4 regions of the Bradyrhizobium sp. TM102 genome follow, and region 3 is predicted to be linked to each of the others. Evidence: predicted binding sites of a transcription regulator. Region 3 holds the regulator's gene; each other region holds the start of a gene.

Region 1 (2,197 bases), 3.7 Mb from region 3:
GAAGATGGCTGACGGCATCTTCCGGACCCCACGCGGGTACTCAATTACGCCAGTGTTACAGTTTGATGATGCCGCCCTATTCCGCCGCGAGCCCAGTCGCGACCGCCTCGGCTTGCCTGATGTAGTCATGGACGACGCGGCCGAACGGCAGCGTCAGATCGGCAATGTAATGATGCGCGCCGAGGCAGCGGCGGACCGGGAAATCGGCGACCGGCGCATTCACATGCGGCACCAGGTGCAGCCGGCCCGGCCCCATCCAGGAGCCCTTCGGCACGATGTCGACGAGGTTGATCGCAACCAGCTGGCAGACCTCGAGACGGCCGTCGACGCCCGGGATCATCTTCAGATTGATCTGCGTCTTCGACAGCGTGGCGCGGGTGAGGTCGCCGTTGCCGGCCATGCTCTCGTGCTTGTAGCCCATGGTGCCCATGGCGACGAGCTGGCCGGCATATTCCAGCGTGCCCGTCAGCGTGTCCTTGACGATCTCGAGTTTGGGATGGGCGTATTTCTTGGGAAAGCCCCAGATCTCGCGGCCGGCGGCGATCGGCGGATCGTCGTCGAGATACATCTGCGAGACGAAGTTGACGTCCTCGCCGTTGAGACGCGCGGGGATGACGAGGCCGGATTCGGTGTAGCTGCCGAAGCCGGAGGAGTCAGGCATCTTGATCCATTCGTAATGCACGATCGGCTGGTCGATCGGCTGCAACGGCTCAGGCAGGCCGGCACGGATCAGCTCCGGGTCGGTCTCGTAGGTGATGACGAGGAATTCGCGGTTGACGAACCGATACGGACCGGCCGGATAGCTCGGCCCCGCCGCGGGCATGGACGGAAGTCTCAGCACGTCTTCGCTTCGCATCGCTGGTCTCCTGTGTTCCTGATCGGCGGCAATTGCTAGCGATCCTCATTGACTGCGATGTGAAGCTTTTCCGTCAGGCGCACGACCCCTGCCATTGCAGCGTGGTCGGTCTGCGTTGCCGGCGATGCATCGGTGCCGCCCTGTCATCACGCCGTCACCACGTGACGCAATCGTCTTGCGCAAGCAGGAGGCATCGCCATGGACGCCCGCACGTCGCATCCGACATATCAGAGCCATCAGGCGCCCTCGCGGGGCTGGCGGCCCGAACGCTGCGATCGCATCGCGCTGGTGCTGCAGGGCGGCGGCGCGCTCGGCGCCTACCAGGCCGGTGTCTATCAGGCGCTGCACGAGGCCGGCATCGAGCCCGACTGGGTCTGCGGTGTCTCGATCGGCGCGATCAACTCCGCCATCATCGCCGGCAACAAGCCGGAAAAGCGGCTCGAGGCGCTGCGCATCTTCTGGGAGCGCATCACCAACCGCAAGATCTGGCACTACACGCCCGACGGCGACGTCTTCCGCCAGTGGCGCAATCTCACCAGCGCCTGGATGACCTCGGCGATGGGCCAGCCCGGATTCTTCACCCCGCACCAAATGAATCCCTGGTTCAGCCCGGTCGGCGCGCGCACCGCGACCAGCTATTACGACACGATGCCGCTGAAGGAGAGCCTGCTCGAGCTGGTCGACTTCGATCTCATCAACGAGAAGAGGGTCCGCTTCGCGGTCGGCGCGGTCAACGTGCTCTCGGGCAATTTCATCTATTTCGACAATTCCCATGACGAGATCGAGCCGGAGCACATCATGGCCTCCGGCGCCCTGCCCCCGGCGCTGCCGATGGTGCGGATCGGCACCGATCATTTCTGGGACGGCGGCATCGTCTCCAACACGCCGCTGCAACACCTGCTCGACCAGGAGGATGCGCTCAATTCGCTGGTGTTTCAGGTCGACCTGTTCAGCGCGCGCGGCGTGCTGCCGCGCTCGATCCAGGACGTGATGGCTCGCCACAAGGACATCATGTATTCCTCGCGCACGCGCCACAACACCGACGTCTATCGCCGCACCCACAATCTCAAGGTCCTGCTCCACAAGGCGCTGGCGAAGCTGCCGGACGAGCAACTGTCCGACGAGGAGCGCAAGCTGAAGACGAGCCTGTGCCACATGCCGGAGATCGCGATCCTGCATCTGATCTACCAGCAGAAGGCCTATGAGGGCGACGCCAAGGACCACGAATTCTCGGGCACCTCGATGCGCGAGCACTGGACCAGCGGCTATGAAGACACCAAGCGGACGCTGAAGCGCCGCGACTGGATCAAGATGCCGGAGGAAGGCATGGGGCTCGTCGTG
Region 2 (2,197 bases), 3.5 Mb from region 3:
CGACGCCGTGGACGGCTTCCTGGCCAAGCGCTTCAACATGACGAGCGAGCTCGGCGCCCTGCTCGACCCGCTCGCGGACAAGGCGCTGCTGGTCTCGATCTACATGGCGCTGGGCATCTGGGGCGCAATTCCGCGCTGGATCGTGATCCTGGTGGTCTCGCGCGACATCATGATCGTCGCCGCCGTGATCGTGTCCTGGCTGTTCGACCGGCCCGTTGAGATGAAGCCGTCGAAAGTGTCCAAGCTCAACACCGTGGCACAGGTGGCGTTCGCGGCGCTCGTGCTGGCAGCGCTTGCCTTCGGCTTCAAGCCGGCCCCTTATGATATCATCCTGATGGGCCTCGTCACGGTCTTCACACTCTCCTCCGTGTCGCTCTATCTGGTCGAGTGGCTGCGGCACATGAGCACGATCGAGGCCAAGTAGCACGATCGAGGCCAAATGAGAGGCGATGCGGCCCCGTAAAAGGCCAACTCCCGCTCGATACGTCCGACCTCTTCGAATGACGCCGGCGCGCCGGCATGGAGCAAAGCAAGCGTGCCAGGCCGCGTTCACCCCCGACAATTGGCGTTTTCGCTTCCGCATGCGGAGAGCCTCAGCCGGGACAATTTCCTCGAAGGCCCCGCCAATGCGGCCGGTCTCGGCCTGATCGACAGCTGGCCGGAATGGCCGAACCGGATCATGTGGCTGGCCGGTCCCGAAGGAAGCGGCAAGAGCCATCTCGCCGCGATCTGGGCCGAGGCATCAGGGGCCCGCTCCACCACGGCCAATGCGCTGACCGCTGCGGGGGTCCCGGGCACGCTCGCCACCGGCGCGCTGGTGGTCGAGGATCTCAAGGCCAGGGAAGTTGACGAACGCGCCCTCTTCCACCTGATGAACCTCGCCCGCGAGGATGGCGCCTACGTCCTGTTCACCGGACGCGAGGTGCCGGCCTCGCTGGAGATCGAGCTTCGCGACCTGCGCTCGCGTCTGCGCGCCGTTCCAGTGGTCGCGTTGCTGCCGCCCGACGACCAGCTGTTCCGCGGCCTGATCGTCAAATTCTGCGCCGACCGCCAGCTCACCGTGGACGAGAGCGTGGTCGGCTACCTCGCCACCCGCCTGGAGCGGTCCTCGGCCGCCGCCCGCCAGGCCGTGGAACTGCTCGACAGCGAAGCCCTCAGGCTCGGCCGCCCGGTCACCCGGGCGCTGGCCGCCGAGCTGCTCCGCGACGCCTGATCGGCCTCCGTGGCCGCCTCCAGACCCACGCCAAGCCCGCTTGACGCGGCGAACCGGCGGAACATCAATGTCATCGAAACGTCATCGCTCTAACACATGCTCCGGCCGGTTTTGCGCATAAGTCGCAAATTGGGGCGAACTGGATGGACCGACTTCTGATGGACTCTGCGCAAGCTGTTGAAACTAAAGAAAAAGCCCCAGAGACCGAGAGCCTGCCGGCGATCGCATCGAGTCCCGAGCGATTCATCAACCGCGAGCTCTCCTGGCTGCATTTCAACCGCCGCGTCCTGGAGGAATCGGTCAATCCCAGCCACCCCATGCTGGAGCGGGTGCGATTCCTGTCGATTTCGGCGAATAACCTCGACGAGTTCTTCATGGTCCGCGTCGCCGGCATCAAGGCCCAGGTGCGTGAGGGCATTGCCGAACGCAGCCCCGACGGCCTGACGCCATCCGAGCAACTCGCGCTGATCAACCGCACCGTCTCCGAGCTCGCCTCCGACCAGCAGGCGATCTGGCGCGACCTGCGCGGCACGCTGGCCGATGTCGGCATCGTGCTCGTCGAGGGCAAGGAGGTCACCAAGGCGGAACGGACCTGGATCGAGGACTACTTCCTCAGCAACGTATTCCCGCTGCTGACCCCGCTGGCGATCGACCCGGCCCACCCCTTCCCGTTCATCCCGAGCCTCGGCTTCACCATCGCGCTCCAGCTCACCCGCGCCGCCGACGGCAAGCAGATGAACGCGCTGATCCGCATGCCCGGCAAGATCGACCGCTTCATCCGCCTGCCGACCGAGGGCAAGGCCGTCCGGCTGATCTCGCTGGAGCAGGCGACCGCCCTGTTCATCAACCGCCTGTTCCCAGGCTACAATCTGCACGGCCAGGGCGCCTTCCGCATCATCCGCGACTCCGAGCTCGAAATCGAGGAAGAGGCGGAAGACCTCGTCCGCCTGTTCGAGACCGCGCTGAAGCGCCGCCGCCGCGGAT
Region 3 (2,197 bases):
GCGCATCGGCGACCTCGCCAAGAACATGGGCAAGCGCGTCGCCGCGCTGGAGACCGACTTCCATCCGCTGAAACTGTTCCGCGGCCTGGAGCACATGACCGACCTCGTGCAGCAGCAGGTCAAGTCGGTGCTGGACGCCTATGCCGCACATGATCTGCCGGCGGCGATGGCGGTGTGGAAGGGCGACGAGGAAGTCGACGCGATCTGCACCTCGCTGTTCCGCGAGCTCCTCACCTACATGATGGAGGATCCGCGCAACATCTCGTTCTGCATCCATCTGATGTTCTGCGCCAAGAACATCGAGCGGATCGGCGACCACGCCACCAACATCGCCGAGACCGTGTTCTACATGATCGAAGGCCAGGCGATCACCGACAAGCGGCCGAAGGGCGACATGACCACCTTCGCCACGACGGTCCCGAATACCTGAAGACTCAAGGAGCGACGACCCGATGGGCGCACGCATTATGGTGGTTGAGGACGAGGAAGCTCTCACCGAGCTGCTTCGCTACAACCTCGAAGGCGACGGCTATGACGTCGAGACGGTGATGCGCGGCGACGACGCCGACACCCGCCTCAAGGAGCACATCCCGGACCTGATCGTGCTCGACTGGATGCTGCCGGGCCTGTCGGGCATCGAGCTGTGCCGGCGGCTGCGGACCCGGCCCGACACCAAGCAGCTGCCGATCATCATGCTCACCGCGCGCGGCGAGGAGAGCGAGCGGGTGCGGGGACTTGCGACCGGCGCCGACGACTACATCGTCAAGCCGTTCTCGGTGCCGGAGCTTTTGGCGCGCGTGAAGGGCCTGCTTCGCCGCGCCAGTCCTGAGCGACTCGCGACAGTGCTGGCCTATGGCGACATCGAGCTCGACCGCGACAAGCGTCGCGTGGCGCGCTCGGGCCGGCCGATCGATCTCGGTCCGACCGAATATCGCCTGCTGGAGTTCTTCCTGGAGCATCCGGGCCGCGTGTTCTCGCGCGAGCAGCTGCTCGACAGCGTCTGGGGCCGCGACATCTACATCGACGAGCGCACCGTCGACGTCCATATCGGCCGCCTGCGCAAGCTGCTCAATCTCGGCCGCGAGCAGGACCCGATCCGCACCGTCCGCGGCGCCGGCTACGCGCTCGACGATCGCTTCGCGAAGGCGGAGCAGACGTAAGGTTTGCAGGCGTTGGGGTTTGGTGGGCTGCCGCCACATTCTCCGGTGTCGTCCCTGCGAAAGCAGGGACCCATAACCACAGGCAGTGGTTTGGCGAAGACTCGGAGTGACCATCTCGCGCAACAACAGCGCCCTGTGGTTATGGATCCCCGCGTTCGCGGGGATGACACCGAGTTGGTTGAGGCGCCGTCGTGTGACGGCTGCCGTCTTTGCGATCAGCTAAATCCACTCACCGCGGACCCGGCTTTGCCGGGGCACGCCGGCGATCCGCCGCCGGCTGATACGCGACGCGCGAGTGCTGGGCGCAGTAGGGCAGGCCGGACAGCGCCCTGCCGCCGCAGAAGAAGAAATCGGGGCTGGAGGGATCGCCGACCGGCCAATGGCAGGTGGCCTCGTTCAGCTCGAGCAGCGACAGCCGCTGGCTCATCGGCACCACGTTGTCGTAGGTGACCGGTTCGGCCTCCACCTCGACCTCGAAGGCCTGCGCCAGCGCGGTGTTGCCGCGCGCAATGGGGCGGGTCACCCGCATCATGTGCTGCGCGGGACGCGCCTTGCGCGGCCGGGGCGCTGCCGATGAAGGGCTCTTGGCACGGCCGGACAGACCGAGCCTGTGCACTTTGCCGATCACGGCATTGCGGGTCACATTGCCGAGTTCAGCTGCGATCTGGCTGGCCGAAAGTCCGGCCTCCCAGAGCTTTTTCAGCTGCTCGACGCGATCGTCGGACCAGGTCAAAACCGTCATTGCACCCTTTCCCTCGCTACGCGCCGCCATCCTGGGGCCTCGCAGCGATTGCCTAAGCCTTCAAAAACCCGTGCCGTCAGAATCCCTTAAGGCTCGCCGGGCGCGTGACTGACGCCCGAACGTTTACGCCGGTACAAGAGGACTCTTGGGATCAGAACCGCTGCACGAGATGTCGTATCTGACAATCCAAACGCTACAATATGGCGTGACTCCCGCGCAAGAGTCCGCCGACTCGCTTCCACATGTTCCGTGGTGAAAACCCGCAAAATCGGCACCGCAAGACTACGGATTCAGC
Region 4 (2,197 bases), 160 kb from region 3:
CTTCGTTGACGCGCAGGCGCTCGAACAGATCGAACGGCTTGATCGACGCCTGGAGCATCGCGGCGCCGTCGATGCCGGGACCGCGCAGCTCGAAGCTGCGTCCTGCGTCGAGACTGTCGACCTGAAGGATCAATGTGGTGGACCGATCCGGATATTCGCTGGTGCCGAGCGCGAAGCGTTCGAGCTGCGGCAGCGCGCCGCCGTCACTGATCAGCGCAAAACTCGCGATGGTGGAGTCCTGCACCACCGGCGCGCCGGTGTGAAATTTCAGCCATTTCACCACGTCCGGGCTCTCCGCCATCCGCGCGTCGAGCCAGAGCGGCGTGTCGTGGTCGAACAGCGTCAGCGCGATCGCGGCGGTGCCGCGCATCATCGTTTCCGGCTTGCCAGCCATCGGCACGATGCGCTGGACCGAGCCCGGCCGCGCCATCGCGTCCATCACCGAGCGAAAGGTCGATTGCGCCGACAGCACCTTGTCGGCGAAACCGGGCGGCAATTCCGCAATCGTGGTCATGATCTCACCCCTCACCGCGCACCATGGTGTAGAAATCAACCTTCGTCGCGGCGGTCTCGGCCGCCGCCTGCTTCCGGCGAATCATAAGCTGCTCACGCAACGGCGCGATTACGTCCCGCTCCACCGCTCCGCCGAAATCCCGGGACTGAACCAGCGCGTCGCACAGCGCGATCAGCCGCGCTTTCTCGCCGTCGCGCCCGAGCGTGTAGCCGAACCCGACCTCGCCGCTCGCCAGCCGGACCGCAGCGCGCGACACCGTGGCTTCGCCGAGATTGAACGGCGCGCCGTCGCCGCCGACCCGGCCACGCAGCATGACGAGGCCGTTTTCGGGCGCACGCAAATCCTGAGGGGCCGGGACAGCCAAGTTGCGGAGGCGGGCGGCGATCTCGCCCGCCTCCGCGTGCGCCAGCACGGCCATGGCGGCCTGGCGCTGGGCTTGCTGGTTGTTGTGCTGGGTCACCTGATCCACCGAACCTTTGACAGAACTTGCCGCATCGAAGTTGTCTATGATAATAGACAACTTCATACGGGAGCGCCATGACTGTTTCGTGACAAAGCTGTGATTTCTGGAGTAGGTTGCCGCAACATGAGCATGCAGGACACCGCCTCCTCCGGCGTCGCGCTATGGCGCCTCGTTGCCGACGGCATCGAGCGCGGCATCGCCGATGGCCGCTTCGCGGCCGGCGACAAATTGCCGGGCGAGATGGAAATCGCCGAAACCTATCGGGTGAACCGCCACACCGTGCGGCGCGCGCTGGCAGCCCTTGCCGAGCGCGGCCTCGTGCGCGCCGAGCGCGGCAGCGGAACCTATGTCGAGGCACAGAAGCTCGCTTATCCCCTGCGCTCACGCACCCGCTTCTCCGAGATCGTCGGCGCCGGCGGCCGCGAGCCGCGCGGGCAGCTGATCGAGGCGACCGACGATGTCGCGACCCGTGAGCTGGCGCGCGAGCTCGGCTTGAAGGCCGGCGCGCCGCTGGTGCGGATCGAGGCGATTCGCCTCGCCGACCGCACGCCGATCTGCGTCTCCACCACCTGGCTGTCGGCGGAATTATTTCCGGGTGCCGGCGCCGTGTTCGCAGCGACGCGCTCGATGACGAAGCTGCTGGAACATTACGGCGTCCGCGACTATCGCCGCGGCGCGACCCGGATCACCGCCGGCATCGTCGACGCAACCGACGCGGCCCGGCTCGATCTGGCGCTGGGACGGCCGATCCTGGTGGTCGATGCGACCGACCACGATCTCGACGGCAAGCCGCTGATGACCAAGCATTCGCGCTTTGCGGCGGAGCGGGTGGAGTTTCTGGTGGAGTCGTAGGGTGGGTTAGCCTTGGGCTGCGCGAAGCGCAGTCCGAAGGCGTAACCCACCTCTTCTGTCTCCGCGGAGATAAACAGTGGTGGGTTACGCCTTCGGCTAACCCACCCTACGGCACCTTTGATCAGGCGACAGCCCGCCTGCCAATAATCGCAAAGCGCAGCTTGCCCGAGATGAAATCGATCGCGGCGACCGCGACCAGGATCATCAGGATCAGGAACGACACCTTCTGCCATTCCAGCACGCGGATCTGCTCGGCGAGCTGGAGGCCGATGCCGCCGGCGCCGACGATGCCGATGATGGTGGCCGAGCGGGTGTTGGATTCGATGAAATAGAGCACCTGCCCGGCGATCACGGGCAGGACCTGCGGC

The links. The regulator PhoB, encoded in region 3, activates phosphate uptake and scavenging genes when phosphate is short. The targets are predictions, from matches to a motif close to TGTCATNNANCTGTCAT.
Region 1: GDN70_RS23435 (acetoacetate decarboxylase) is a predicted target of PhoB. The motif match lies at 998-1,014, and genes of this name have one in related genera.
Region 2: GDN70_RS22595 (RNA degradosome polyphosphate kinase) is a predicted target of PhoB. The motif match lies at 1,282-1,298, and genes of this name have one in related genera.
Region 4: phnF (phosphonate metabolism transcriptional regulator PhnF) is a predicted target of PhoB. The motif match lies at 1,052-1,068, and genes of this name have one in related genera.

Annotation. Positions count from the first base shown of each region.
Region 1 is NZ_AP021855.1:4,868,465-4,870,661, forward strand. Features, by position in the region: gene GDN70_RS23435 (acetoacetate decarboxylase) at 77-856, opposite strand; gene GDN70_RS23440 (patatin-like phospholipase family protein) at 1,055-2,197, shown strand, end outside.
Region 2 is NZ_AP021855.1:4,701,826-4,704,022, forward strand. Features, by position in the region: gene GDN70_RS22585 (CDP-alcohol phosphatidyltransferase family protein) at 1-424, shown strand, start outside; gene GDN70_RS22590 (DnaA ATPase domain-containing protein) at 536-1,213, shown strand; gene GDN70_RS22595 (RNA degradosome polyphosphate kinase) at 1,372-2,197, shown strand, end outside.
Region 3 is NZ_AP021855.1:1,188,998-1,191,194, forward strand. Features, by position in the region: gene phoU (phosphate signaling complex protein PhoU) at 1-430, shown strand, start outside; gene phoB (phosphate regulon transcriptional regulator PhoB) at 453-1,160, shown strand; gene GDN70_RS05515 (GcrA family cell cycle regulator) at 1,390-1,902, opposite strand.
Region 4 is NZ_AP021855.1:1,351,612-1,353,808, reverse strand. Features, by position in the region: gene phnH (phosphonate C-P lyase system protein PhnH) at 1-514, opposite strand, end outside; gene phnG (phosphonate C-P lyase system protein PhnG) at 519-983, opposite strand; gene phnF (phosphonate metabolism transcriptional regulator PhnF) at 1,101-1,829, shown strand; gene phnE (phosphonate ABC transporter, permease protein PhnE) at 1,951-2,197, opposite strand, start outside.